DNA from 3 places in the Proteus sp. CA142267 genome. Region 2 is predicted to be linked to each of the others. Evidence: predicted binding sites of a transcription regulator. Region 2 holds the regulator's gene; each other region holds the start of a gene.

The links. Region 2 encodes sigma-54, which starts transcription at its own class of promoters, with help from an activator protein. Its sites were predicted from a motif close to GTTGGCACANNTTTCGCTNT; they were not measured.
Region 1: glnK (P-II family nitrogen regulator) is a predicted target of sigma-54. The motif match lies at 5,251-5,270, and genes of this name have one in related genera.
Region 3: glnA (glutamate--ammonia ligase) is a predicted target of sigma-54. The motif match lies at 4,978-4,997, and genes of this name have one in related genera.

The regions. Positions count from the first base shown of each region.
Region 1 covers NZ_QPMG01000008.1:49,176-59,576, forward strand. Annotated here, with positions in the region: gene C0T34_RS13345 (thioesterase family protein) at 1-25, shown strand, start outside; gene queC (7-cyano-7-deazaguanine synthase QueC) at 175-873, opposite strand; gene C0T34_RS13355 (Lrp/AsnC family transcriptional regulator) at 1,032-1,493, shown strand; gene C0T34_RS13360 (SmdA family multidrug ABC transporter permease/ATP-binding protein) at 1,550-3,295, shown strand; gene C0T34_RS13365 (SmdB family multidrug efflux ABC transporter permease/ATP-binding protein) at 3,282-5,069, shown strand; gene glnK (P-II family nitrogen regulator) at 5,312-5,650, shown strand; gene amtB (ammonium transporter AmtB) at 5,663-6,955, shown strand; gene tesB (acyl-CoA thioesterase II) at 6,998-7,873, opposite strand; RNA gene ffs (signal recognition particle sRNA small type) at 8,199-8,295, shown strand; gene C0T34_RS13390 (HHA domain-containing protein) at 8,687-8,890, opposite strand; gene tomB (Hha toxicity modulator TomB) at 8,936-9,298, opposite strand; gene C0T34_RS13400 (efflux RND transporter permease subunit) at 9,930-10,401, opposite strand, start outside.
Region 2 covers NZ_QPMG01000003.1:157,414-167,814, forward strand. Annotated here, with positions in the region: gene mlaC (phospholipid-binding protein MlaC) at 1-35, opposite strand, end outside; gene mlaD (outer membrane lipid asymmetry maintenance protein MlaD) at 122-658, opposite strand; gene mlaE (lipid asymmetry maintenance ABC transporter permease subunit MlaE) at 662-1,441, opposite strand; gene mlaF (phospholipid ABC transporter ATP-binding protein MlaF) at 1,445-2,257, opposite strand; gene C0T34_RS08065 (calcium/sodium antiporter) at 2,497-3,477, shown strand; gene kdsD (arabinose-5-phosphate isomerase KdsD) at 3,496-4,470, shown strand; gene kdsC (3-deoxy-manno-octulosonate-8-phosphatase KdsC) at 4,498-5,055, shown strand; gene lptC (LPS export ABC transporter periplasmic protein LptC) at 5,072-5,650, shown strand; gene lptA (lipopolysaccharide ABC transporter substrate-binding protein LptA) at 5,631-6,164, shown strand; gene lptB (LPS export ABC transporter ATP-binding protein) at 6,171-6,896, shown strand; gene rpoN (RNA polymerase factor sigma-54) at 6,956-8,437, shown strand; gene hpf (ribosome hibernation promoting factor) at 8,461-8,748, shown strand; gene ptsN (PTS IIA-like nitrogen regulatory protein PtsN) at 8,898-9,365, shown strand; gene rapZ (RNase adapter RapZ) at 9,445-10,299, shown strand; gene npr (PTS phosphocarrier protein NPr) at 10,296-10,401, shown strand, end outside.
Region 3 covers NZ_QPMG01000009.1:92,694-103,094, reverse strand. Annotated here, with positions in the region: gene rluF (23S rRNA pseudouridine(2604) synthase RluF) at 1-175, opposite strand, end outside; gene fabY (fatty acid biosynthesis protein FabY) at 350-1,264, opposite strand; gene dtd (D-aminoacyl-tRNA deacylase) at 1,301-1,738, opposite strand; gene yihX (glucose-1-phosphatase) at 1,806-2,423, opposite strand; gene typA (ribosome-dependent GTPase TypA) at 2,884-4,719, opposite strand; gene glnA (glutamate--ammonia ligase) at 5,079-6,488, shown strand; gene glnL (nitrogen regulation protein NR(II)) at 6,675-7,721, shown strand; gene glnG (nitrogen regulation protein NR(I)) at 7,732-9,156, shown strand; gene hemN (oxygen-independent coproporphyrinogen III oxidase) at 9,177-10,401, opposite strand, start outside.

The DNA of each region.
Region 1 (10,401 bases), on a different contig from region 2:
TGAGTATGTACGTCAATCATCCTAATACACAAAGAGAGTATTAGAGATCTCTCAGTCAATGCTATTGGCCTAATCAAATATGATTTAATGCAGTGGTAATGTTTTATGAATTATCACTGCATAAGCAAATAGAACGGTGGGGAGTCATGATAATAAGCAAAGTAATTATGATGATTATTTAAGGCCCACTTTCTGTTTCATTGCCTGCATAATTGGTGTTTTATCGGCTAAGTAAGTGCTTAATCCGCGTTGTCTTAAATGGCAGGCTGCACATTCACCACAGCCATCACCTTGAATACCGTTATAGCAAGTTAAAGTTTCATGACGAACGAAATCTAACTTCTTATAGTAATCAGCAAGGGCCCAAGTTTCAGCTTTATCTAACCACATTAATGGTGTGATAAATTTAATATCACGTGCAATACCTAAGCTGACTGCATGATTCAGTGCTTTTACAAATTCATCACGACAATCAGGGTAACCAGAGAAATCTGTCTCACAAACACCGGTGATGACACTCTCTGCACCAATTTGATAAGCGTAAATTGCCGCTAAAGTAAGGAAAAGGATATTTCTACCCGGTACGAAGGTACTTGGAATATCACTTTCTTCACTTTCTTTGAAATCAGGAACAGGAATATTGTCGCGAGTTAGGCTACTGATAGCGAGTTCATTGAGTAAACTTACATCTAAAACTTTATGCGCGGTTGCTCCCAGTAATTGACTAACTTTTTGTGCTACCTCAATTTCTTCTTTATGGCGTTGCCCATAATTAAACGTAATACAATGTACTTCATCGTACTTTTCCAATGCTTGAATAAGGCAGGTTGTCGAATCTTGTCCACCACTAAAGACAACGACCGTTTTTTTCATCAGAATACTCCTGAATATTGAATTTCTATAAGGATTAGTACGCATAAAAGTACATATATTATGGCAATTTATTACCGATTTATCATTAGATGATTACTCTTATAGTAAGGGGCAGGTTATCATTATTTTTTGTAGGGGCATATTTTGAAGGAGTATCTATGTTAGATAAGATTGACCGTAAACTATTAGCGCTGTTACAGGAAGATTCAAGCCTCTCACTGAATACTTTGGCTGAGGCTGTTAACCTAACCTCAACACCTTGCTGGAAACGATTGAAAAGACTAGAGGATGAAGGGTATATTCGTAAGCGTGTTGCGCTACTTGATAGTGAAAAAATCGGGCTAGGTCTAACAGTTATTGTTATGATTAGAACACAGCAACATAATAGCGAATGGTACGAACAGTTTGTTTCATTTGTTAAGCAAATGCCAGAAGTACTGACATTCTATCGAATGGCGGGTGAGTGTGATTATCTAATGCATGTTGAAGTAGTAGACATGAAAAGTTACGACCTATTTTATAAGCGTATGGTTAATGGCGTACCGGGTCTTATTGATGTGACTTCTAACTTCGCAATGGAAAAAATTAAATACACAACGGCAATGCCGATACCTGAATAAGGTTCATCTTTACCAACTGGCACTTTTATTTTTTGTATAACCTTAGGATTTAAGGCGTGGCTCTATTTTCACAGCTCAGTTGGTATTTTCTCAGTGAATGGCGTCGTTATGTAGGTGCCATTTTCTTATTGATGGTTATCGCAGTATTACAGGTGATCCCCCCGAAGATTGTTGGGATCATTGTGGATGGTGTCGATAACCATAGTCTGACATTTAGCCAAGTGATGAATTGGATTGGTGTGATGGTATTAATTGCCCTCGCAGTTTATCTTTTACGTTATTTTTGGCGTCTTTGGTTATTCGGTGCATCTTATCAACTCGCAGTAAAACTACGGATGCAAATTTACCAACAACTTAACCAGCAATCCTCTTCATTTTATCACCGCTATCGCACTGGTGATTTAATTGCACGTACCACCAATGATGTTGATAAAGTCGTTTTTGCAGCGGGCGAAGGTGTACTGACCTTAGTGGATTCTATGGTTATGGGGCTTGCTGTGCTTGTCATGATGAGTATTCAGTTAAGTTGGGAACTAACACTAATTTCATTATTACCTATGCCAATCATGGCAATTTTGATTAAGCGATATGGCGATAAACTACACAGTCGCTTTAAAACCGCACAGGCACTTTTCTCTTCACTCAATAATCAAGCACAAGAAAGCCTGAGTAGTATTCGCATGATCAAATCATTCGGGCTAGAGCAACAGCATGCCTCTCGTTTTGATGATGTTGCAAAAGAAACTGGACGCCAAAATATGCGTGTTGCACGAATTGATGCGCTATTTGATCCTACTATTTTCATCGCTATTGGTTTTGCTAATTTACTCGCTGTGGCCGGAGGTAGCTATTTTGTTATTAATGGCAAAATGACATTGGGTGAACTAACCAGCTTTGTGATGTATTTGGGACAAATGATCTGGCCAATGCTGGCATTAGCATGGATGTTCAATATTGTTGAGCGTGGTAGTGCTGCTTATAGCCGAATTAATAGCTTATTGGATGAAAAACTCGATATGGTTGATGGTGAATTATCACCAAAGCAAGGTCGGGGTGTGTTATCTGTTGATATCAAACGTTTCCAATATCCCGAACAAACAACAGAAACACTGAAAAATGTTCATTTCACATTATCACCTGGTGAAATGTTGGGTGTTTGTGGAATGACTGGGAGTGGAAAAAGTACATTACTTACCGTTATTCAACGACTTTATGATGTAACTGAAGGTGAGATTTGTTTTCAATCTATACCTATTTATCAATTGAAACTTGATGAATGGCGAGCACGATTGGCCGTTGTTAATCAAACACCTTTCCTATTTTCAGATACCATCGCGGGAAATATTGCCTTAGGGCGTCCTGATGCGACAAAAGAAGAAATAGAGTCTGTTGCGAAACTGGCAAATATTCATGAGGATATTTTACGCTTACCGGAAGGGTATCAAACACAAGTCGGTGAAAAGGGCGTAATGCTATCTGGCGGACAAAAACAGCGTATTTCTATCGCTCGAGCACTATTATTGGATGCTGAAATCTTATTATTAGATGACGCTCTATCCGCTGTTGATGGACAAACTGAATATCAAATTTTACAAAACTTGTCGCAATGGCGAAAAGACAGAACGTTAATTATTAGTGCTCATCGCTTATCTGCATTAGTTGATGCTACGAATATTTTAGTTTTAAAACAGGGTGAGATTATAGAGCAAGGTACACATCAGCAATTAATTTCAATACCGGGTTGGTATCAAGATATGTACCATTATCAGCAATTAGAGGCCGCGCTGGATGACGATGAATAAAAATAAATCCGTTAAAGCGCTATTACCTGCATTAAAGCGTCTTTTGACTTATGGTAAAAACTATCGCAAGCCTATGACATGGGGTGTCATTATGCTGTGGGTAGCTGCCATTGCAGAAGTGGGGGGCCCATTAATTGTTGGTTATTTTATTGATGCAAAAGTTGCCACAAATAATGTGGAATTAATGTCATCATTAGGCCTGGCGTTAGCTTTCATCCTTTTACAGGTGATCGCTGCCACACTTCACTATTATCAAGCTATTGTGTTTAATCATGCGGCTGTTGGGGTTGTACAACAATTACGCACTGATGTAATGAGTGCAGCACTAAAACAGCCATTAAGTGCTTTTGATAATCAGCCTGTAGGGCAATTAATTTCTCGTGTAACAAATGACACTGAGACGATTAAAGATTTGTTTGTGAACGTGTTACCAACATTATTCCGAGCGATTGCTTTAGTGGTTGTAATGCTGATCGCCATGTTCTTATTAGAATGGCAAATGGCATTAATCGCGATGACAATCTTCCCAGTAGTTATTGGTGTAATGATGCTTTATCAGCGACTTAGTACGCCGATAGTTCGTAATGTGCGTCATTTTCTCGCCAATATAAATGATGGTTTCCATGAAGTCATCAATGGCATGTCAGTTATTCAGCAATTTAGGCAACAAGCTCGATTTGGTGAAAGAATGTCAGATGACAGCTGGCAACATTACCAAGCACGTATGAAAGCGTTAAAACTTGATGGCCTGTTATTACGTCCTTTACTAAGTATGCTCTCTGCGTTGGTTCTGTGTGGTTTATTAATGTTGTTTGGGTATCAAGGCAGTGCTGTTATTGGTGTTGGGGTTATTTATGCATTTATTAGTTATTTAGGTCGATTAAATGAACCCTTGATCACCCTGACATCTCAGCAGTCGATTTTACAACAGGCAGTTGTCTCTGGTGAACGTGTTTTTGAACTAATGGATGCTCCTTTGCAGCGCTACGGTTCATCATCACACACTATCACCCAAGGTAATATTGATGTTAACTCTCTTTGGTTTGCGTATCGTGATGAGCAATGGGTATTAAAAGATATCAATTTAACTATTCCTGCTCGTCATTTTGTCGCATTTGTTGGGCACACAGGAAGTGGCAAGAGTACTTTAGCTAGTTTATTAATGGGAAATTACCCTTGGCAAAAAGGGAGTATCTTTTTAGATAATCAACCGTTAGAAGCATACTCTCACGCCGCATTACGCAGTGGTATTGCGATGGTGCAGCAAGATCCTGTTTTATTGTCTGGCTCACTGCATGACAATATTACATTAGGGCGTGAATGTGATGAGTCACATTTATGGCATGTTCTAGAGACAGTACAACTTGATCAGTGGGTTAAAGCATTACCTGAAGGGCTACAAACAGAACTTGGTGAGCAAGGTAGTCGCTTATCTGCTGGGCAAAAGCAGTTACTTGCATTGGCTCGTGTACTATTAATACCTCCTCGTATTCTTATTCTGGATGAGGCAACAGCAAATATTGACTCAGGAACAGAACAAGCCATACAGAAAGCATTAAAAGTGGTTAGGGAAAAAACGACACTGATTATTATTGCTCACCGACTCTCCACTATTATTGAAGCCAATGAAATTGTGGTGCTTCATCGTGGTGCAATTGTCGAGCAGGGCGATCATGCTAAGTTACTCTCACAAAAAGGCAGATACTATAATATGTATCAATTACAGCAAGTCAGAGAGTCTTTACAAGAACAAGATCCTATTGAAGTAGAATAATAACCTTAAATAAAAAATATAATTTTAAAGGGCACATCATTTTTATGTATGTGCCCTTTTTTATTTCCCGATTATCTTGCTTTGAGCAAAATAGCCGTCATATTTTTGCACCAATTCGGTGAACCTTTTCACTTTAATAGTTTTAAATATTTATTTTCTTATAAATATCAATCAATTAAATAGTGGCATATCTTTTGCTTTGCTATATAGACTTTGCTCTTTCAAATATCGACGAGGTTTATATGAAATATATCATCGCCATTATTAAGCCATTTAAATTAGAAGAAGTACGAGAGTCACTCTCTGAGTTAGGCATAAAAGGAATGACAATCAGTGAAGTAAAGGGATATGGGCGACAGAAAGGACATGCAGAGTTATATAGAGGAGCTGAATACGAAGTTAATTTTCTTCCCAAAGTAAAAATAGAACTCGCTATTTGTGATGAACAACTTGAGCCTGTTATGCAAGTGATTATGCAAGCGACAGATACAGGAAAAGTAGGAGATGGAAAAATTTTTGTTTTGGAATTATTGCAGGCAGTCCGTATTCGTACCGGTGAATCTGGTGATGAAGCACTTTAAAGGAGATATTCGATGAAACGCTTACTTTCTTTGCTATTAATGTTAGTGCTTACACACTTTTCTTCATCTGTATTTGCGACTGAAACAGTGACTGTTGATAAAGCCGATAATGGTTTTATGTTGATATGTACTGCTTTGGTTTTCTTTATGACTATACCTGGTATCGCCTTGTTTTATGGAGGATTATTAAGAAGTAAAAATGTACTTTCTTTGATCACACAAGTGATGATGACCTTTAGTGTTGTGGTCATTCTTTGGATAACTTTTGGCTACAGTTTGGCTTTTACTGTGGGCAATAAAGTCTGGGGTGGGTGGTCACTTACTTTTTTGAATAACGTATCACTGGATTCACTCTCTGGTTCAATTAATCAGTATGTGCATGTTGCTTTTCAAGGATCGTTTGCGGTTATCACTGTTGCATTAATTGTTGGGGCATTAGGAGAGCGTATTCGTTTTTCTGCATTGCTTATTTTTACGATTATTTGGTTCACTTTTTCTTATATCCCTATTGCTCATATGGTATGGGGAGAAGGTGGCTGGTTAATCGATGATGGTGCATTAGATTTTGCTGGGGGAACCGTCGTACATATTAATGCTGCTATTGCGGCTCTTGTTGGTGCTTACTTACTTGGTAAACGACGTGATAGTCAGCATACAGCGCTTAAACCTCATAATTTGCCTATGGTTTTTACTGGTACGGCTGTACTTTATATCGGTTGGTTCGGTTTTAATGCAGGCTCTGCTGGCAGTGCAAATGCGATTGCGGCTTTAGCGTTTTTAAATACGGTAGTTGCAACTGCGGGAGCCGTACTTTCTTGGACTGCATCAGAATGGATAACCAGAGGTAAGCCCTCTATGTTAGGTGGTTGTTCAGGTTGTATTGCAGGGTTAGTGGCGATTACGCCTGCTGCTGGCACAGTTGGCGTGATGGGCGCTTTATTTATTGGTGTAATGGGAGGGATTATTGGGCTTTGGGGGGTTGTTGTTTTAAAGCGCTGGTTAAAAGCCGATGATGTTTGTGATGTTTTTGGTATTCATGGTACTTGCGGTATTGCGGGTTGTCTATTAACAGGGATATTTACGGCTTCATTTTTAGGTGGCGTAGGGTATAGCGATGGTATGACACTGAGTAAACAGGTTTTAATTCAATTAATGAGTGTTGTGATCACGGTAATTTGGTCTGGTGCTGTTGCTTATATCAGTTTTAAAATCGCAGATAAGTTGGTGGGGTTACGCGTTTCTGAAGAGGAAGAGCATGATGGATTAGATTTAACAACTCATGGTGAAAGAGCTTATCAGCAGTAATTGTCTATTCCCCCTCTTTTGAGGGGGGAATATACCAAGGTATTATTTTGAATGTTTAGTACGTTTTTGGCGAATTACCCCTTCTTGAACAGAAGACGCCACTAACTGACCGTTTGTATTAAAGAATTTACCTCTCACAAATCCTCTACCGCCTGATGCTGAAGGGCTTTCAATCACATAAAGCAACCAATCATCCACACGGAATGGACGATGAAACCACATCGAATGGTCAATTGTAGCAACTTGCAGGCTTGTATCCATAAAGCCTAAACCATAAGGTTGGAGAGCAGTTGGTAAAAAGTCAAAATCAGAGACATAGCCAAGCAAGTATTGATGCAAGAAAGGATCAGATGGCATTTCACCACGACTACGATACCAAACATAGCGTTCAGCAGGCGCTTTAGAGTAGCCAAAAGGGCTAAAATATTGCACTGGACGTGCCTCAAAAGGCGTTTCTCGTAGTGCTAAAGATTTAATCGGCTCAGGTAATTTAGGCGCTAATTTCTTTAAAATCTCATGTTGTGAAATAAGTTCATTTGGAAAAGGAACATCAGGCATTGCATCTTGATGTTCAAAACCTTCTTCAAATTCTTGAAAAGACACCGTCATATAGAAAATAGGCTTACCATGCTGGATCGCACTGACTCTACGAGTGCTAAATGAACCACCATCACGGATAAATTCCACATCATAAACGATAGGCTTATGGCTATCACCAGGACGTAAAAAGTAGCTATGAAATGAGTTGATATAACGGTTATCAGCAATTGTCTGTTTTGCCGCGTATAGTGCTTGTCCTACTACTTGCCCACCAAAAACTTGAGGTAATCCTAAATCTTCGCTTTGACCTCTAAATAGACCTTCTTCTATTTTTTCAAGTGCCATCAAATTGATGAGATCTTTCAATGCTTGACTCATAGTGTACCTGTATCATTAGATCTGGTTATTTTTTATAAAGTTGATTATATACAATCCTAAGAAGATAAAAAAATAATCTCCCTTTTTTCTCTTGGATCGCAACCTAATGATAAATGCACAGAGTTGATGGAGATTATTATTTATCAGCTTATTGAATACTCTTTGATGAGTTTATGAGAGAAAAAAAGAGCGTTAAAGGCAATTGAATAATCAGTGAGCGTATATTTGGATAATTAATCATCACTTAGGCTCGCTTTCCTTGCTATTTAAGTCAGTTTAAAACATAATGCGTGTCGTCTTAGCAATAAGACAATCTATGGGGTCTTGTTGGTTCTCCCGCAACGCTAACTTGTTAACTCGGTCAGGTCCGGAAGGAAGCAGCCATGGCAGGTGTCGCGTGTGCCGGGATGTCGCTGGCAAGGCCCCACCCAATTTCTAGCCCTTCATAATTTCTAATCTCTCATAATTATTATTTCCTAAGATTATTTATCTTCCTTTATATTTTAACTCTCTATACGTGTTTTTGAGTGCTGTTTTCTTTAGATTTGAGAGTCAATATTATTGAATAGAAAATAGTATGCTTAATGTATCAATTTATTATTGGAAAATTTACAGTAGTGTTTATAAATGGAAGGAATATTTGGGTAAAGCAGTGCAGTCATGCCGTAATAAGTCAACGGCATGATGGTGTGTAATCATTCTACTGATAAGAGAACGTGAATAAAACGATATCTAAATTAAGAAATAATAACCCTACTACTATAAAAAATAAAAATAGCAAAAATAAAACTAAGGCAATTAAATAGAACTAGATTATCTTACAAATTTCCAAACAGATGCTGGGATTTTATCATATAGCTTATTCATTGTGAGTTCTGCTAAACGGTGGTCTGCGGCTGAATAAAACAGCTCCAGTTCATCATCAGAGAGTTCATATTTGTTTTTTTCAATCACACGTTCTAATGTTTCGATTGAAGTACATTTTCTTAAACGCATTAGATAGTCTGTCTTAGTCATGTTGTCTTTTCTCTATTATTAAAATAAAACTAAAGATAATTAAATTTACTTAATATAACTTTTTGGGTTTTTGGCAATGAGAGTTAAAAGTGACAAGTTTAACTCTTTCCAATTATTGATATCTGAGTAAGAAATTGATGCATTACCAAATAAACGATAAGTCTCTTCAAGGTACTCTTCTATAAGCGTATTAATGACATGTTTATCTGGGTATTTAATCTTAAATTTCCAACTAAAGTCCATAATGTGTTCAATTAGGACATTAAGGTCAACGCTTTTTGTGCTACTCAGATCATTGTGCCAAACTGTGCTACCTTTATCTAATGAGCCTAAAGCTTGCTGCAATAGCTCTTCACATAAAAATGACAATTCAGCTAAATCTACTTTTTCTGGTGAATATTCGTCCATAATATATCGTAATTGAATTAATAGAAAATATTCATTAATAATGATAAATGCTTAAAATTGAACTTATTAACGAGAGACATCACATAATTCATTAATGGATTAATAAAAAACATAAACTTGAAAATGGGTGTTTATATTTACTCGTATGCTAAAAGAGTTTAATAGTTATATTTATTATTTCTAACAAATTAATAGCATATCAAAAGATAATACTAAGCACTCAATTGCACACAAATGAGTTTGAAATTTATACAATAAGCATTTCTTTGCTTAATATAGCACTATTATTGCATAAGTCACTATCTGAACAACAGAATTTTGTCTATTTTCGTAAAAATCAACAAATCTCAATTAAAGAGTGTTTTTCTTAACGTAATGATTATCTTTGTTTTTATTATGATTTGAATGTTTAAGCGTGCAATTGAGGCATAATTATCGCTGTTATTTATAAATAACAGAACTGTTTAATTTTGACAAAAAGTCACATATAAGAAAAAAAATAAAATGAGTTTATTGATTAAAGAGATATTTCTTAAAAATAATATAATGAGATAAGTTTTCATTTAAAACAATACATCAATAGATAAAGAAAAAGGTCGCTTGCGCGACCTTTTTGGTATTCTCACTCAAATTAGTGTGAATGATTTGGATGTTCTAAATCTTCATTTTTCTTCGCGAATCGTCTACGGATCACGACGAAGAAAATAGGAACAAAGTAAATAGCAAGGGAGGTTGCGGCAATCATACCACCAAATACACCTGTACCTACTGAGTTCTGAGCACCAGAACCTGCACCGTTACTTAATACTAGAGGAATAACCCCTAACATAAAGGCCAGTGAAGTCATTAGAATTGGACGTAGACGCATTCTAACAGAGTCTAACGTTGCTTCTATGAGTCCTTTACCTTCTTTCTCCATTAAGTCTTTGGCGAATTCAACAATTAAGATTGCGTTTTTCGCCGATAACCCAATGGTTGTTAAGAGCCCAACCTTAAAGTAAACGTCGTTCTCAAGGCCCCTTATTGATGTTAGTGCAAGTGCACCAATAACACCCAGTGGAACGACTAACATAACTGAGAACGGTACTGACCAGCTTTCATAA
Region 2 (10,401 bases):
ACTAATAGTGCGACCATCAATAAGCGTTTAAACATACGTTCGCTTCTCCTCAAATAGGGTTTCGATAATACGATGCATTTATGACGCTAAATGTATAAGTGCATCGTATAGGAATTAATGATTAAGGTAATGCTGGATGTTCTTCAGTCGGTTCAGATTCAGATTTTGCTGAACCATCACCATCACCCGTTTTATAAAGGAATTGACCAATCAGATCTTCTAATACCATTGCTGAATTGGTGTTTGTGATCCGTCCTCCGTCTTTGAGCAGAGTAGAATCTAATGCTTCATCATAAAAGCCTAAATTCAATGCAAGGAATTGTTCACCTAATAAACCCGATGTACGAATAGACAGTGAGCTACTTTCTGGAATGTGGTCATAAATGCTCAGAATATCGAGCGCGACTTCAGGGCGATAATTCCCTTCATCTTCTTCTTTTAAAGTGATAGAAGAAACACGGCCAATCACCACACCACCAATCTTAACTGGGGAACGTTCTTTTAACCCACCAATATTACCGAAGCTGGCATAAACGCGATAAGTCGGTTGATTACCCATTTCTTTAATATCAGCCACTTTAAGGCATAAGAAAATCACGGCAGCTAACGCAATCAAAACAAATAGACCAACCCAAACTTCAATTTTTTTACTTTGCATGACTTAGTTCCCAAACATCAGTGCTGTTAGCACAAAATCTAAACCCAATACGGCTAACGATGAATGAACAACGGTACGTGTTGTTGCTCTGCTAATCCCTTCTGATGTTGGGATTGCGTCATACCCGTTAAAGAGCGCTATCCAAGTGACGGTAATAGCAAAAACGACACTTTTAATAAAGCAGTTTACTAAATCGAGTCGCCATTCAACGGCACCTTGCATAGATGCCCAGAAAAAGCCTTCATCGATCCCTTTCCAATCCACACCTACAATTGCTCCCCCCCAGATACCGATGGCAACAAAAATAAGTGAAAGCAATGGCATACTAATAAGACCCGCCCAAAAACGGGGCGCAACGACACGTCTTAAAGGATCGACAGCCATCATTTCTAAACTGGAAATTTGTTCTGTGGCTTTCATTAAGCCGATTTCAGCTGTTAAAGCCGAGCCCGCACGACCCGCAAATAATAATGCCGTAACAACTGGGCCTAATTCTCTTAACAATGAAAGTGCGACCATCATGCCAAGACTAGCTTCAGCACTAAAGGTTGTTAAAACAAGATAGCCTTGTAATCCCAACACCATGCCAATAAATAAGCCAGACACCATGATAATTAATAAGGATTGAACGCCTACGTTATACAGCTGCTTCAGTAACAGAGGCCACTGTTTACGAAATTCAGGCTTACCGACTAATGCTCGAAAGAGCATGATGCCAGCTCTACCGAAGGTTGCAAAAATCGCTAACGCTCTAACGCCAATGCGAGATAATAAATTTACCACGTACTAATTTCCTCGTCCTAATAGGTCGTCCTGATAATCTCCCGCAGGAAAACGGAATGGTACAGGGCCATCAGCAATACCATCTAAAAACTGTCTTACTTGCCTATTTGGATTGTCCTGTAATTCTTGTGCGCTACCTTGAGCAATGACTTTCTGCTCTGCAACAATATAAGCGTAATCTGCGATACTTAACACTTCAGGTACATCATGGGAAACCACAACACAAGTCACACCAAGCGCATGATTTAACTCATCAATTAACTTAACAAGCACACCCATGGTGATTGGATCTTGCCCAACAAATGGCTCATCAAACATAATCAGTTCAGGATCAAGCGCAATAGCCCTTGCTAATGCCGCCCTTCTCGCCATTCCTCCTGATAATTCAGAAGGCATTAAACTTGCCGCACCACGTAAACCTACAGCTTCAAGTTTCATCATCACCGTTGTACGGATCAATGCTTCAGGTAAATTTGTATGCTCTCTTAGTGGAAATGCCACATTTTCAAACACATTCATGTCTGTAAACAGTGCACCTGATTGAAAAAGCATACTCATTTTCTTTCTTGCCTGATACAACGCAGAGCGTGATAGCGCAGGAATATTTTCGCCATCAAACCAAATTTCACCACTGTCTGGGAGAATTTGTCCTCCCATTAGGCGTAACAAGGTTGTTTTACCAATCCCTGAAGGGCCCATAATCGCAGTCACTTTTCCTCTTGGTACAACAAGATTAATCTCAGAGAAGATCTTTCTGCTACCGCGAGTGAAGTTCATATTGCGCACTTCAATTAGATTGTCAGATTGTGCGTTCATGAATAAAACATCCTCAAGCCTGTCTGCATAAACGAATTTTTACGCTATTTTGGCAGGTCATTCACTATGTTACAAAGAAATCACCACTATTTAGCAATTTATTGCACGGTTAATTTTACTTTTCGTGCTTGGCTAGTCAAAATATGGTTAATTAGCAAAACCTTTTGACAATATGTTTTTTTATCAGCCCTGTCTTATTGGTTTTTTCTTTATTCGCTCATTGTTGGAAAACTGATGGCATGTTGATTACTTTGTCTCTTTTAATTTTTGGGTTGATGCTACTCGTTTATGCATCAGACCGATTAGTTTATGGTGCGAGCGTTTTTGCGCAATCGTTAAAAATCCCACCAGCCGTTATCGGTATCTTAATTGTAGGCACAGGTACTTCACTGCCTGAGCTTTTTGTTTCAACCGATGCCGCTGTGCATAATTTACCTGATATTGCTATCGGGACAGCCATTGGCTCTACACTCACCAATCTTCTTCTCATCGCAGGTATTGGCGCGATGATTTATCCCATGAATATTCAATCCGCAGTGCTCAAAAAAGAGCTTCCTTTGATGATTATAGTCATCATGCTCGTTGGCATTATCGTTTCTAGCGGAAACTTAGGGCTTAGAGAAGGTACGCTACTCTTTTTTATTGGTTTTGCATCCATCTTTCTAATGATAAAAACGATGCATAAAACACTAACACAAGAGCGTCACGTATTACCTTTAGAAACCTTAACGCGTTTCGAATTACAGACAAATCCCCGTAATTCTGTTGCACTTTTTTGGGTTGTGATTGCTTTACTTATTATTCCAGTTGCTACTCAAATGATATTGGATAATGTCTTTATTTTAATGCAACAGTATCATCTTAGTGGCTTTTTTGTTGGTTTAACCTTGCTATCTATTGGAACCAGCCTACCTGAATTAGCCACAACTATTGTGGCAGCACTAAGACGCGAGAATGAATTAGCATTAGGGAATATTATAGGTGCTAATATTTTCAATCTAACTTTTGTGTTAGGAATGCCAGCATTACTTTCACCAAGCACATTTAATATCAACACATTTTATTTTAGCTTTGCAGTGCTTGGTGTCGCCAGTTTACTGTTTTCTCTCTTTTCATTAGGGCGTAAACGACGCCTTAATCGAGGAAAAGGGATATTCTTGTTAGTTTGCTTTATTGTTTATATTACGGTGTTGTGCGTCGCACATTCTCTCTTAACCTAAAATAAATGGTACAAAAAAATGACCGAGTTTGATTTTCAGCAAGCGGGTAAAAAAGTCCTTCATATTGAGCGTGATGGGTTAGCTGAACTAGAACAATACATCAATGATGACTTCACTCTTGCCTGTGAAAAAATTTTCCACTGCCAAGGTAGAGTCATTGTTATGGGTATGGGTAAATCTGGCCATATTGGACATAAAATTGCGGCTACATTCGCCAGCACAGGAACACCTTCTTTCTTTGTTCATCCCGGTGAAGCAAGCCATGGTGACTTAGGCATGGTAACAGAAAAAGATATCGTTCTGGCAATTTCAAACTCAGGTGAAGCCAGCGAGATCCTCGCGCTGATCCCAGTACTTAAACGTAAACAGATAACACTGATTTGTATGACACGCACTCCTCAAAGTACAATGGGGAAAGCGTCTGATATTCATCTTTGTATCAAAGTACCTAAAGAAGCCTGTCCTTTAGGCCTTGCACCAACAACCAGTACAACGGCAACCTTAGTAATGGGAGATGCACTCGCGATCGCACTGTTACGTGCCCGAGGTTTTACGGCTGAAGATTTTGCGCTTTCTCATCCAGGTGGTGCATTAGGCCGTAAATTACTCCTTCATGTCAGTGATTTAATGAATAAAGAGGCGGATATTCCACGCGTCACTAAAGACGCCACTTTACGTGAAGCCCTTGTCGAGATAACCCGTAAAAAATTAGGTATGACCGTTATTTGTGATGATAGTATGCTGATCAACGGTATCTTTACTGACGGTGATTTACGAAGAATATTTGATTTAGGGATAGATCTTAACAATGCCAAAATATCAGATGTTATGACAAGAGGCGGTATTCGTATTCGCCCCGATTGCTTGGCGGTTGAAGCACTAAATTTAATGCAAGCAAAACATATCACCTCACTATTAGTAACAGAACAAGATAGTGATATCCTGTTAGGTGTTTTACATATGCATGATTTATTACAGGCTGGTGTTGTATAAGCTATTCATAACGTTCAAAGGATAAAAATGAATACAATGATAGAAACTTGTTATGGTGCAGTAAGTGAGCAAATCATCAAAAAAGCAGAAAAAATCCAATTGCTGATTTGTGATGTTGATGGTGTGATGTCGGACGGACTCATTTACATGGGCAATAATGGCGAAGAATTAAAAGCCTTTAATGTCCGTGATGGGTATGGCATCCGTTGTTTGCTTACATCCGGCATTGAGGTTGCTATCATTACAGGTCGTCAGTCTAAACTGTTAGAAGATCGTGCTAAAACTCTTGGCATTACATATCTTTACCAAGGTCAGCATAATAAGCTTTTGGCGTATCAACAACTGTTAGATACACTAAACCTTAAACCTGAACAAACAGCCTATATTGGTGACGACCTGATTGATTTACCTGTAATGGAAAAAGTGGGGCTTTCTGTCGCCGTAGCTGATGCACATCCATTACTTACACCTCGTGCAAATTACGTGACACGCATTGCGGGTGGTCGTGGTGCAGTACGAGAATTGTGTGATTTAATCCTTTTAGCGCAAGGTCGGCTTGAAGAAGCTAAAGGTCTTTCGATTTAACGTATAACGATACAGAATGAATAAATTAAAATCCTGGTTTACCTTAATTCTTGCCATTATCGCCCTTGGGCTGATTGGCTGGAACTATACTAATAACACTGAATTCGGTGATGGTGAGATTGTTGATGATGGTCAGCCAACCTATCAATCCAAATCATCGATATCTTTTGTTTACGAGCCAACAGGTATACTCGGATATAAACTTGTTGCTGATGATGTCAAAAACTATGCTCAGCAAAAGTTTACATGGTTTACTAACCCTGTCTTAACTACCTATTCACCGACAGGGGATGCAACATGGACAGTACGCGCAAATAAAGCCAAGCTAACAAACAGTAAAATGCTCTATCTTTATGGCGATGTTCAAATTGATAGCTTAACAGATGATTCTCAGCTACAGAGAATAAGCACAGACAATGCTATTGCAAATTTGGATACACAGGATGTTTCCTCTGATGATGAAGTGACTATTATCGGCGTCGGACTGAAATCAGTCGGCTTAAAAATGCGAGGCAATCTGCGCGAGAAACGTGCAGAGCTGATTGAAAAGGTAAACACCTATTATGAGATCCCTAATGAATCAAAAAATCCGTAATACACTGATTATCGGTACACTTTTAGCGATAAGTGTACCTGCGATGGCGCTTAAAGATGACACACAACAACCTATTGTTGTGAACTCAGAGAAACAGTCGCTTGATCTAGAAAAAAACGTCACAACCTTTACGCAAAATGTTGTGATCAAACAAGGTTCTATCGATATTCGTGCTGATAAAGTTGTTGTCACACGCCCAGGCGGTGACTCCAAAAGGATCGTAATAGAAGCGTTTGGTAACCCTGTGACTTTTTATCAGTTACAAGATGATGGCAAACCTATCAAAGGTCGTGGTGAGAAAATGACCTATGAAATGGATAAAGAGCTAATGACCTTAACGGGTAAAGCCTATCTTGAACAATTAGACAGTAATATCACCGGTGATAAGATCACTTATCTCGTCCCAACTCAGCAAATGGAAGCTTTTAGCGGTAAAGGTAAACAAGTAACTACTGTTTTACTGCCTTCCCAGTTGCAAGAGAAAGGCCCTGGTGTTAACAACAAAGGTAAGTAACACTTTATGGCGCTGTTAAAAGCTGAAAATTTAGCGAAAGCATACAAAGGGCGCACCGTTGTCGGTGATGTGAGCCTGAACGTTAATTCAGGTGAGATTGTCGGCTTACTTGGACCTAATGGTGCAGGTAAAACAACCACATTTTATATGGTTGTTGGCATTGTAGCTCGTGATGCAGGTAGTATTACAATTGATGATGAAGACATTACGCTGTTACCGTTACATGAACGAGCACGTAAAGGCATTGGCTATCTTCCTCAAGAAGCGTCTATTTTTAGACGCTTAAGCGTTTATGACAACATTATGGGGATCTTAGAAATCCGCCATGATCTAACACCTGAAGAACGGAAAGACCGTGCAGAAGAGCTGCTAGAAGAGTTTAATGTCAGCCACTTACGTAACAGCTTAGGGCAATCATTATCAGGGGGTGAACGTCGCCGTGTTGAAATCGCGCGGGCATTGGCAGCGAACCCTAAATTCATTTTATTAGATGAACCTTTTGCGGGTGTTGACCCTATTTCAGTATTAGATATTAAAAAAATTATCCAGCATCTACGTGATTATGGATTAGGTGTGCTAATTACTGACCATAACGTTCGTGAAACATTAGATGTGTGTGAACGTGCTTATATCGTCAGCCAAGGTCACCTTATTGCTCATGGTTCACCAGAAGAAATTCTTGAAAATGAGCAAGTTAAACGTGTTTACTTAGGTGAAGGCTTCCGCCTGTAATCTTTGATTCACTTTTACTCTGTCATGGATGACAACAGCAAAGGACTCATCGCATTATTATGAAACAAAGTCTGCAACTTCGTCTTAGTCAGCAACTGGCCATGACGCCACAGCTACAACAGGCTATTCGTTTGTTGCAACTTTCGACGCTTGAATTACAACAAGAAATTCAGCAAGCGCTTGAGTCTAATCCACTTCTAGAACAAGACGATGATCAACAAGATCCCGTTTCAGATGATACCTCTCATACAGAAAATCAGTCAGACTCCACAACAGAAACAACAACTGAAAACGAAGTTGAAGAGTTCGATACGCTGGATGCTTTAGAGCAAAAAGAGATGCCTGATGATCTCCCTTTAGATACTCAATGGGAAGAGATCTACACCGCAGGCACACCTTCTGGCACCAGTAATGACTATACTGATGATGAACTTCCACTGTATCAAGGCGAAACAACTGCTTCATTGCAAGATTACCTAACATGGCAGGCTGATCTCACTCCATTTTCAGAAACAGACAGAGCTATTGCAATAAGTATTATCGATGCTATTGATGAAACAGGATATTTAACTGTCACAACAGATGACATCCTTGCTGGAATGGGCGATGATGAGTTAGAGCTTGATGAAGTCGAGGCTGTATTAAAACGTATCCAACGCTTTGATCCTATAGGTGTTGCTGCGCGTGATTTAAAAGAGTGTCTTTTGATTCAGCTATCCGCTTTTTCAACAGAAACACCTTATCTTAAAGAAACGCAGTTAGTGATTAGCCAATATTTAGAATTGCTAGGTAACCGTGACTTTCGCCAATTGATGCGTCAAACGAAGTTGCGAGAAGAGACCCTTAAATCTGTTATTGAGATGATCCAGTCTCTTGATCCTAAGCCCGGATTAAGTATTGATACAGGCGAGTCAGAGTATGTTATTCCAGATATACTGGTAAAAAAATCAGGTGAACGCTGGCAAGTTGAGTTAAATACAGATAGCATTCCTCGCCTACGAATAAATGAGACCTATGCGGCATTGAGTCAATCGACTCAAAATGAGAGCGATGGAAAATTTATTCGTGACAATTTACAAGAAGCCAAATGGCTGATAAAAAGTTTAGAAAGCCGTAATGAGACATTATTAAAAGTCGCTCATTGCATTGTTGACACACAGCAGGCATTTTTCGAATTGGGTGAAGAGCATATGAAACCTCTTGTGTTAGCAGATATTGCTGAACAGGTTGAAATGCACGAATCCACCATTTCTCGAGTGACAACGCAAAAATTTTTGCATTGCCCAAGAGGAATTTTCGAATTGAAGTATTTTTTCTCTAGCCATGTGAATACTGATAGCGGAGGCGAAGCCTCTTCAACAGCAATCAGGGCTTTAGTGAAGAAACTAATCGCAGCAGAAAATCCAGCGAAACCACTTAGTGATAGTAAACTGGCTGATATGCTTGGAGAACTTGGAATACAAGTTGCTCGACGCACTGTTGCGAAGTATAGAGAGTCATTATCCATCCCGCCTTCAAATCAACGCAAAGAGTTGGTTTGAGCATAATTGAGAAGGAAGACACTATGGAACTTCAAATCACTGGTCATAATATTGAATTAACCGATGCTCTGCGTGATACAGTCAAAGCAAAAAGCGCGAAATTACCTCAGTTCTTTGACAAAATTAATAACGTTCAGGTGATCCTGAAAGTCGAGAAAGTTAATAAAATCGCGGAAGCGACCATTCAAGTTAATGGCGGTGAATTGCATGCCTCTGCGGAAGCAGAAGATATGTACGCAGCAATTGATGGATTAATGGATAAACTGGCTCGTCAATTAACCAAACACAAAGATAAACTGAGACAACATTAATTCATTTCCCATTGTAAAATGGGGATACAATCGGCGAAGTTACTGCGTTGTTTATGACTCGGTTTAAGCCAACGCCTAATCAATATCAGTAACAAAAAACCAGATGTCACCTTGTGGCATCTGGTTTGCTGGTCTAAGTGAATAAGACAATGAACAACGATACAAAGATGAATATTAGCGACGTACTTTCTCTGGCATGTACGCATAATGATGTACATTGCACGAGTAAAAAGCGCGCGTTAGAAATTATCAGTGAAAATGCAGCAAAAGCACTTAATTTACCGGAAACACTGATATTTGAAGCTTTATTGACGCGCGAAAAAGTCGGTACAACAGGGATTGGGGGTGGTTTAGCTATCCCTCATGGACGTATTGAAAGTGATGAAACAGAAAAAGTAGTTGGTGTGTTTCTTCACCTAAGCGAACCTATTGCCTTCGACGCTATTGATAATCAACCTGTCGACTTGTTGTTCGCATTACTCGTTCCTGCGACACAATGTAAGGAACATTTACACACACTGTCTTTGATTGCAAAACAGTTGGCAGACAAAAACTTATGTCGCCGACTACGCTCCGCACAAAGTGATGAAGAGCTTTATCAGATTATCACAGAATAACCCCTACGGGTTTAGTAGGACGCGAATAGCATACAGTGGAATGATATTCATCACTGGGAAATTATAGGGGAGCTACCTCATGGTGCTGATGATAGTCAGCGGACGCTCTGGTTCAGGTAAGTCAGTCGCTTTGCGTGCGCTTGAAGACATGGGATTTTATTGTGTTGATAACTTACCTGTTGATCTTTTACCTGAGCTAGCAAAAACACTGGCTGAACGTGATGCTTCTGCTGCCGCAGTCAGTATTGATGTCCGAAATATGCCAGAGTCGCCGGAGATCTTCGAAAAAGCGCTGGAAAGTTTACCCGCTGAATATTCTCCACAACTCTTATTTTTAGATGCAGATAGAAATACCTTAATTCGTCGTTATAGTGATACTCGACGTCTTCACCCTCTTTCTACCAAGAACCTTTCATTAGAAATGGCAATTGATACCGAAAGTGATCTACTTGAGCCATTGCGATCGCGCGCTGATCTCATCATTGATACTTCTGAGATGTCAGTTCATGAGCTCGCAGAAATGTTGCGTACTCGCTTATTAGGTAAGCGTGAACGTGAGCTGACGATGGTCTTTGAATCATTTGGCTTTAAGCATGGTATTCCTATTGATGCAGACTATGTTTTTGATGTGCGCTTCTTACCAAATCCACATTGGGATCCTAAACTGCGTCCAATGACAGGTCTTGATCGCCCTGTCGCGGCATTCTTAGATAGACACACCGAAGTTCATAACTTTATTTATCAAACTAGAAGCTACCTTGAACTTTGGTTGCCGATGTTAGAAACCAATAACCGTAGTTATTTGACGGTTGCGATTGGTTGTACGGGAGGTAAACACCGTTCTGTTTATGTTGCAGAGCAACTCGCAGATTATTTCCGTTCTAGAGGGAAAAACGTACAATCACGCCACAGAACACTAGAAAAACGCAAATGACCCAATATCGACAAGTTGCGATTAAAAATCGACTCGGTATGCATGCAAGACCTGCGATGAAATTGTTTGATTTAGTAAAAACATTTCAATCAACCGTCATTT
Region 3 (10,401 bases), on a different contig from region 2:
TCAATCGACCATTGACTTTAACTTCATCGCCAGCAAATACTTGGTCGCCAATACCGGCGCGTTTGCCATTAATAAGGACAAGTCCTTGCTCAATATAGCGGTCAGCCTCACGGCGTGAGCAGATCCCGCTTTCACTGATATATTTATTAAGACGAGTAGATAAATTGGTATCCATGCTTCCCTCCGTAAACTGCGAAATATACATCAATTGGATAGCGATAGAAACACTATAAAATAAGCATCAAAGCATAGATTAATTATCTCCACGCTTTAACGTAAAAAAAATAACAAAAATGTTCGCAGGAAAGGTAAAAAACAGATTAAATTCAATTAATTAAATAGAATACACTTAACGCTGCTTATTTTGTGAAGGCAAAACAATATAAGTACCACTAAAAACAGCACCCACGCCTTCATCACCACAAATATCAACATCTAGCTTAATGCGAGCCTTGCTGCCCTTCGCTAATCGCCCTAAATCCCCGCTTAAATTTTCCATATCTGCAACGGCCGCAGGACGCCCTGATACAGGTTTGCGATAACGAATATGAGCATCCACCAGCACAATATCACCTTGCAGCTTATGCTCTCGCATTAATAGCCAAATCAATCCCCAACCTGTTAATGTTGCGAGTGAAAATTGGCTGCCTGCAAAAATAGTGTGATGAGGATTTTGGTTTCCCGCTTCTGGGATAGTGGTATAAAAACGAGTTCCCGTATATTGAGTAATACGTAATCCCATTTTCTCACTTAAAGGTATATGTTGATGCCACTGTTTTTGTAACTCAGCACACCAATCTGGTCGATGAAGAATATCATCTAAAGACTCTATACTTTTTTTCATAAAAAAGTGCTTAATGGGTGTGGTTTGAGGACCAGTGACTAGACCACAATTTTCATAACCCAATTTTTCAAAGAAGTTTACAGACTCTTCTCTTGCACTACACACGATCCGTTTTATACCTTCTTGGCGAGCCAATGATTCTAGCGCCATGGCGACAAGAGTGCCTAAGCCTTTACCTTGTGCATCTGTACGTACTGCCATAAAGCGGATAGCGCCTTCGTTATCCGCATTAATATAAAGTCGTCCAATCGCGACAGGTTGTCCTGTTTCATCGACAACCATTTGGTGATGAGCAAAGGTATCATAACCGTCTTTTTCAGAGCCTTCAGGTTGATGTAGAGGTTTACGAAGCATTTCCCAGCGAAAAGCATAATAGGCATCAAATTCCGCCTCTGTTTTTGGGGTTCGCAAATGGTACATATCTGAGCTCCTTTTAACATCACTACATGTTCGACGTTATACCTGCAACCAAAAGGTGACTGGGCCGTCATTAGTCAGTGTGATTTGCATATCCGCGGCGAATTGGCCTGTTTGTGTTTCTAAACCTTGCTGCTGACATTGTTCTATAAAATAGTGGTAGAGGTTTTTCGCTAATTCAGGGGGCGCACCATTCGAAAAACCAGGGCGCATTCCTTTTTGTGTTTCTGCTGCCAGTGTGAATTGAGAGACGACTAATAAACTACCACCTGCTTGTTGCACATTTAGGTTCATTTTATCGTTTTCATCGCTAAATATGCGATAACCGCACACTTTTTCACATAATCTTTTGGCTTTCTGTTCGTTGTCGTCTTTCTCTACACCTAATAAAACCAACAAACCTTGATTAATAGCGCCGACCGTTTCACCTGCAATATCCACTTTTGCCTGTGTCACTCGTTGAATTAACGCGATCATACTCTCTCCAAAATAAATCAATAAAAAAGGATAACAAATTCAATCCATTGTTATCCTTACAATAGCATTATTCTTCTACTGGGAGAGAAAAATCATAATCTTGGAAGTAGTCAATGACAGTCTGTTTATCAATGACATGTACACCCTTCATACCCACAGCAATAGCTGCATCAACATTGGCTTTTACATCATCAAAGAAAACAGCATCTTGTGCTTCAACATCTTCAGATTCTAAAACATACTTAAAGAGTTCAGGATCAGGTTTTCTCATGCCAAGATCTTGCGACAGGTAGAGAAAATCCGCAGAGGCTGCAATTTCAGGATAGTGTTCTGGCCAGTAATCTTGGTGTAAACGGTTAGTATTTGATAACACTACAACCCGATGTCCTTGTTCTCTTAGTTTATTCATTATATCAATGACTTCAGGTCGTACTGCGATAAAAATAGCCTGCCATCCTTCAGCGAATTGCTCAAAGCTTAAGCTCATGCCAAGTTCTGAGTTAATTTCTTCAGCAAATTCGATATCTGTAATATTACCGCGCTCATGTAATTTAAACACTTCGCCTGCTGTGAAATCCTTTTTTAGGCTCGCTAATGGAACACCACTGAGTTTACTCCATACTGCGAATACTCGGTTAAAATCGATATCAATAATCACATTACCCATATCAAAGATATAAAGCATAAATCCTCTCCATAATAGAAAACTCATTTTACTTTAATCATAAATCGCTTTACTGAACAGGCTTAAACACCAAAAAAGTACAATAATCACACTTAATTTTTTTGTAAAACATAAAACCAGAATAGGTAAGACGAAAAATGAGACTAAAAGCATCATTATCTATAATGCATAATAGGGTGGATGATGACTTTTGATATTGATACCAGAAAAAAATACTTAAATTGTAAATGCAACTTGAGGAATAAAAGGTAAGAAAAGAGAGGCAGGAAGAGAAAAACTTATGCGGTGGCAAATTTTCCACCGCATTCGTCTTATAGTACAACTAGTACCACATACTCTAAATAATTTAAGTTACAGCTAGGCGACTAGTTAAACGCAGCCAACTCTGTAACTTGAAGTATGACGAGTATAAACTCAGGGCGCTAACGCGCCCTAAGAATTATGTTATCAGAATAACGAATTAGTCTTTGCTACGGTAAGCACGACGACGATCGTTTTCTGACAGATAACGCTTACGCAGACGGATAGACTGCGGAGTAACTTCAACTAACTCATCGTCATCAATAAATTCTAATGCTTGTTCTAATGTTTGTTTCAGGTGTGGAGTCAGCGTTGTCGCCTCATCTGTACCAGAAGCACGCATGTTGGTCAGCTTTTTACCCGTCAAGCAGTTTACTGTTAAGTCATTAGAGCGAGTATGAATACCAATCACTTGGCCTTCATAAACTTCTGCACCATGAGTAACGAATAATTTACCGCGGTCTTGTAAGCTATACAGTGCGTAAGCAACGGCTTTACCTTGGCCATTAGAGATCATAACACCATTATTACGGCGACCGATTTCACCTGGACGAACATCATCATAGTGACTGAATGTTGCATACAGTAAACCAGTACCTGATGTCATGGTCATAAATTCAGTACGGAAACCAATCAGACCACGGCTAGGGATTATGTAGTCTAAACGTACACGTCCTTTACCATCTGGTTGCATATCACGCATTTCGCCTTTACGCTCACCCATCGCTTGCATCACATCACCTTGGTGTTGCTCTTCAATGTCGATAGTAACTTGTTCGAAAGGCTCTTGTTTACGGCCGTCAATATCACGGAAGATAACTTTAGGACGAGATACACCTAATTCGTAACCTTCACGACGCATATTTTCAATCAGAACTGACAGGTGAAGCTCACCACGACCTGATACACGGAATGCATCTGGATCTTCAGTTTCTTCTACACGTAATGCAACGTTATGGACTAACTCTTTTTTCAGACGATCTAAAATCTGGCGAGAAGTCACAAACTTACCTTCACGACCACAGAAAGGTGAAGTATTAACACAGAAATACATGCTAACAGTTGGTTCATCAACGGCTAATGCAGGTAATGCTTCAACAGCTCCTGTTTCGCAGATCGTATCAGAAATATTCAGTTCGCCTAAGCCAGTGATTGCGATGATATCGCCAGCTTCTGCTACTTCAACTTCGATACGTTCTAAGCCTAAGTGACCTAACACTTTACCGACCTTACCATTACGAGTATTACCTTCGCTATCGATGATAGTCACTTGCTGGTTAGGTTTAACCTTACCACGCTTGATACGACCGATACCGATAACACCCATGTAGTTGTTGTAGTCCAACTGAGAAATTTGCATCTGGAATGTGCCTTCCAGATCAACTTTTGGTGGCTCTACATATTTGACAATAGCTTCATATAACGGAGTCATATCTTCAGCCATGTCATTGTAATCTGTTCCCGCAATACCGTTTAATGCAGATGCATAGATAATTGGGAAATCAAGTTGTTCGTCAGTTGCACCTAAGTTTACGAACAGGTCAAATACCTGATCAACAACCCAGTCTGGACGCGCACCAGGGCGGTCAACTTTATTGATAACAACAATTGGTTTTAAGTTGTTAGCAAACGCTTTTTGTGTCACAAAACGAGTTTGTGGCATTGGGCCATCCATCGCGTCAACCAGCAATAGAACGCAGTCTACCATAGACATAACACGTTCTACCTCACCACCGAAGTCGGCGTGTCCTGGGGTATCTACGATATTGATACGATAGTCATTCCATTTAATCGCTGTATTTTTCGCAAGAATAGTAATTCCGCGCTCTCTTTCGAGATCATTTGAGTCCATCACGCGCTCAGCAACGGTTTCACGTTCACCGAACGTACCGGATTGCTGTAGTAATTTATCGACGATAGTTGTTTTACCATGGTCAACGTGGGCGATGATGGCGATATTACGCAAGTTTTCGATCACAAAATTTGCCTCAGGCATTGTAGAAATAAGCGCAGTATTGTACACGCTTTAGACGAGAGACTAAACAAGATCACAATAATGATTGCTTAACAATATGCAATTAATTGAATTGTGATCCTTTTCACGCCTCAGAATTTAGTAGCATCCGTTCAATTGCACCAAAACAGTGCAACCAATTAGGCTTAATTTGCACCAATTTTGTGCAATAATTAAAAAATCACAGGAGATATTCTACACTAAACTTCATCAATACAGTATATATCCCTTTTTAGATAAGTTGGCATGCTTTTCGCAATAGAATTTAGGTGAGCAAAAAATTCACCGAAAAATGTGTAAGGCCACTGCACTCAATAAAACCATTCGCCAGGAGAGTTCCTATGTCCCTTGAACATGTGTTATCCATGATTGAAGAACATAAAGTTAGATATATTGACTTACGTTTCACTGATACCCGCGGTAAAGAACAACATCTTACTATTCCGGCTCATCAGGTTAACGATGATTTCTTTGAAGAAGGAAAAATGTTCGATGGTTCTTCTATTGGTGGCTGGAAAGGCATTAACGAATCAGACATGGTACTGATGCCAGATGCAACAACCGCAATGCTTGACCCATTTTTCCAAGATCCAACTCTGATTATTCGTTGTGACGTTTTAGAACCTGGCACAATGCAAGGTTACGATCGCGACCCACGTTCTATCTCAAAACGTGCTGAAGACTATTTAAAATCAAGTGGTATCGCAGACACAGTGCTGTTTGGACCAGAGCCAGAATTCTTCCTGTTTGATGATATTCGTTTCAAAAACGATATTTCAGGCGCTTCTTACGCTATCAATGATATTGAAGCTGCATGGAATACAAATACCAAATATGAAGACGGCAACAAAGGTCACCGCCCAATGGTTAAAGGGGGTTATTTCCCACTACCACCTGTCGACTCATCACAAGATATTCGTTCTACTATGTGTAACATCATGGAAGAAATGGGCTTAGTTGTTGAAGCTCATCACCATGAAGTAGCAACTGCGGGTCAAAATGAAGTGGCTACTCGCTTTAATACTATGACCAAAAAAGCAGATGAAACCCAAATTTATAAATACGTGGTACAAAACGTCGCTCACGTATTTGGTAAAACAGCAACCTTTATGCCAAAACCATTAGTTGGTGATAATGGTTCAGGTATGCACTGCCATATGTCACTGTCCAAAAACGGTGTAAACCTATTTGCAGGCGACAAATACGGCGGATTATCTGAAATGGCGCTGTATTACATCGGCGGTATTATCAAACATGCTCGTGCATTAAATGCATTTACTAACCCAACCACTAACTCTTACAAACGTTTAGTTCCGGGTTTTGAAGCACCTGTAATGCTGGCTTACTCTGCACGTAACCGTTCAGCGTCAATTCGTATTCCAGTTGTTGCTAGCATGAAAGCACGCCGTATTGAAGTACGTTTCCCAGATCCGTTAGCAAACCCTTACCTTGCGTTTGCTGCGCAGTTGATGGCTGGTCTTGATGGAATTATCAATAAAATTCACCCTGGTGATGCTATGGATAAAAACCTCTATGACTTACCACCAGAAGAAGCGAAAGAGATCCCAACTGTCGCAGGTTCATTAGAAGAAGCATTAAATACATTAAATACAGATCGTGAATTCTTAACTCGCGGTGGTGTATTTACTGATGATGCTATTGATGCTTATTTAGAGTTATTACGTGCTGATGTTCAACGTGTACGTATGGCTCCACATCCTCTTGAATTTGAAATGTATTACAGCGCTTAAGACTATTTTTACTAATAAACACTTAAGCCTAGATGTAAAACTGTTTTTTTTTGCCGTGAAGCTATTTTGCCCATCTTCGGATGGGCACTTTTCTCCCACTTAAGGAGTCAGTCTTTTCACTTACGCATTGGTTCATTAATGTAATAAAGGTAAGATGCACTAAAATGGTGCAATGGGGTATTCAATATGGAAACGGCAGACTTACCTGACAACTCATTAATTTTAGACTCATTGATACACTCTGTATTGGTTATCAACAAAGAGTTTATTATTTGCTACGCAAATCATTCTGCGTTACAGGTTTTAGCACAAAGCCGTCGAAAATTATTTGAAACGCCTTTCACTGCCCTTTTCAGCTATTACTCTTTTGATGCTGATTTAATGCGTGAAACATTAGCGAATGGACAAAGCTTTACCGACAATGAAGTGATATTGGTTGTTAATAACCAATCACACACAATGTCGCTCAGTGCCCAACCTATTTCCGAGCAACATATTTTGCTGGAACTGGCGCCTATGGATAGTCAACGCCGGTTAAGCCAAGAGCAGATCCAACAAGCCCAGCAAATGGCTGCTAGGGAATTGGTTAGGGGGCTGGCACATGAAATTAAAAATCCGTTAGGAGGATTACGAGGCGCGGCTCAGTTGCTGGCAAAATCCTTACCTGATCCTGCCTTAACGGAATACACGCAAGTCATTATTGAACAAGCTGATCGCCTACGTGTGCTAGTGGACAGATTACTCGGCCCTCAACATCCAGGGACAAAAACACATCAGAGCATTCACCATGTTGTTGAGCGCGTTGCTCAGCTTATTTCACTCGAATGCCCTGAAAATGTTACCTTGCTAAAAGATTACGATCCGAGCTTACCTGAGTTATCGCACTACCCAGATCAAATAGAACAAGTACTCCTAAATATTACACGTAATGCGTTACAAGCCGTTGAAAAAACAGGAGGGACGATTATTTTACGTACCCGTACTGCTTTTCAAGTCACACTTCATGGCGAACGCCATCGCCTTGTTGCTCGCATTGATGTGATTGATACTGGTGATGGCATTCCTCCTCATCTGCAAGATACACTTTTTTATCCCATGGTTAGTGGTCGAGAAGGTGGCAATGGGTTGGGGTTATCTATTGCACGTAATTTAGTGGATCAGCATGCAGGTAAAATTGAATTTACCAGTTGGCCCGGAAATACTGAATTTTCTATTTATTTACCAATTAAGTAGGAGATAACCAATGCAAAAAGGAAATGTATGGGTTGTTGATGATGACAGCTCTATTCGCTGGGTACTTGAACGCGCTATTTCTCGTGAAGGTCTGTTATGTAAAACCTTTGAACATGCGAATGATGTACTTAATGCACTTAATGCAGAAATACCTGATGTATTGTTATCAGATATTCGCATGCCTGATATTGATGGTTTATCTCTTCTAAAAATAATTAAAGAACAATATCCAACTCTGCCCGTGATTATTATGACGGCACATTCTGATTTGGATGCTGCTGTTAATGCCTATCAACAAGGGGCATTTGATTACTTACCAAAGCCGTTCGATATCGACGAAACGTTGGCATTAATTGATCGCGCCATTACTCATTATCGTGAGCAAAAACAACCAAATACCAATGATACTTCATTGCAATCAGTTTCAGATATGATTGGCGAAGCACCTGCAATGCAAGAAGTTTACCGCATTATTGGTCGGCTCTCTCGCTCTTCAATTAGTGTGCTGATTAATGGGGAATCAGGGACAGGGAAAGAGTTAGTGGCACATGCATTACATCGCCACAGCCCAAGAGCTTCCTCTCCTTTTATTGCCTTAAATATGGCAGCCATCCCTAAAGATTTGATTGAATCAGAGCTTTTTGGTCACGAAAAAGGCGCATTCACAGGAGCCTCTCAAGTACGTCAAGGCCGATTTGAACAAGCGAACGGTGGCTCACTGTTTCTTGATGAAATTGGCGATATGCCTCTTGATATTCAAACACGTTTACTGCGGGTTCTTGCTGAAGGGCAATTCTATCGAGTCGGTGGTTATGCTCCTGTAAAAGTCGATGTGCGTATTATTGCCGCTACACATCAAGATTTAGAAAAACGAGTTCAAGCAGGCGATTTTCGTGAAGATCTCTATCATCGACTCAATGTAATACGCATTCAGTTACCTCCATTACGCGATAGAACCGAAGATATTCCCAGCCTAGCGCGCTATTTTCTACAAAAAACAGCTAAAGAATTAGGTGTCGAAACCAAAGTGCTTCATCAGCAAAGTTTGCAAATAATGATGGAATACAACTGGTCAGGTAACGTCAGACAATTAGAGAATGTGTGTCGCTGGTTAACGGTAATGACGGCAAGCCAAGAGATTATGCCTCAAGATTTACCACAAGAAATTCGCCAACCTGATGAGAAAGCCAAAAATATCAGTCGAATTGCTTCTTCTCAACATTGGTCACAGCATCTTTCATTATGGGCAGATGAAGCATTAGGGGAAGGGAAAGAAAATATCTTAACAGATGCCCTGCCTCAATTTGAACGCACGCTATTACTTAGTGCTTTGGCATACACACAAGGGCATAAACAAGATGCGGCAAGATTATTAGGTTGGGGTAGAAATACATTAACCCGTAAATTAAAAGAGTTAGGGATAGAGGAATATTGATCCCCAACCCCCTTCATCGATTAAATAACACGCGAGAATTGACGTTGGCGCATTTGATTTCGCAAATAAGTATCAAAACACATACAGATATTACGAATAAGCAAACGTCCTCGTGGTGTAACTTGAATACCATCTGCTGTTATTTCAACTAAACCGTCATCCTTCATTGGCACGAGTAATTCTAAATCTTCTTTAAAGTAGTCATGGAAAACAATATTGTGCATTTTTTCAATATCAGAAAAACGCAGACTAAAATTACAAATTAAGGTTTTAATTACATCTCGGCGAATACAATCATCATTAGTCAGAGATAAACCTCGCCATAATGCATTCCCTTCACTATTTACACGCGCATAATACTCTTTCAATACTTTTTCATTTTGCGCATAGTTATCACCTAACATACTTATTGCAGAAACTCCCATACCTAATAAGTCACACTCTTCATGAGTGGTATAGCCTTGGAAATTACGATGTAAAATACCTTTGCGCTGAGCAACTGCTAATTCATCATCAGGTTTAGCAAAGTGATCCATACCAATAAACTGATAGCCGTTTGTTGTCAGCGTAGAAATTGTTTCTTGTAATATTTCTAATTTTTCTTCAGCTAAAGGGAGATCTTCATCTTTAATTTTACGCTGAGCAGCGAATAAATTAGGTAAATGTGCATAATTGAAAACACTCAATCTATCAGGTGATAATTCAATAACGCGTTTTAATGTAAAGGCAAAGCTCTCTTTGGTTTGCTTAGGTAAACCATAAATTAAGTCAATGCTGGTGGAGTGAAAACCCACTTCACGCGCACGCTCTACCAATGCAAAAATAAACGCTTCATCTTGCTCACGATTAACTTTTTGTTGTACTTCTTTATTGAAATCTTGCACACCCATACTTAGGCGATTAAATCCTTCGTGACGCAGATGGTCGATAACATCTAGCTCAATTTCACGAGGATCGATTTCAATAGAGAGTTCTGCATTATCAACAAAATGAAAATGGTGGCGTAATAGCGAAACCAATCGGCTAATTTGTTGCTTATCCAGAAAAGTAGGTGTCCCCCCGCCCCAATGCATCTGAGTCACTTTTCTGTCTTTAAAATAACGAGCTCTGTTAATAATTTCTTTTTCTAAAACATCAAGATATTCATCTGCCTTATGTTTATGCCGCGTAATAATTTTATTACAGCCGCAGAAATAGCACAGCTTATGGCAGAAAGGGATATGAATATAAAGCGATAAAGGGCGC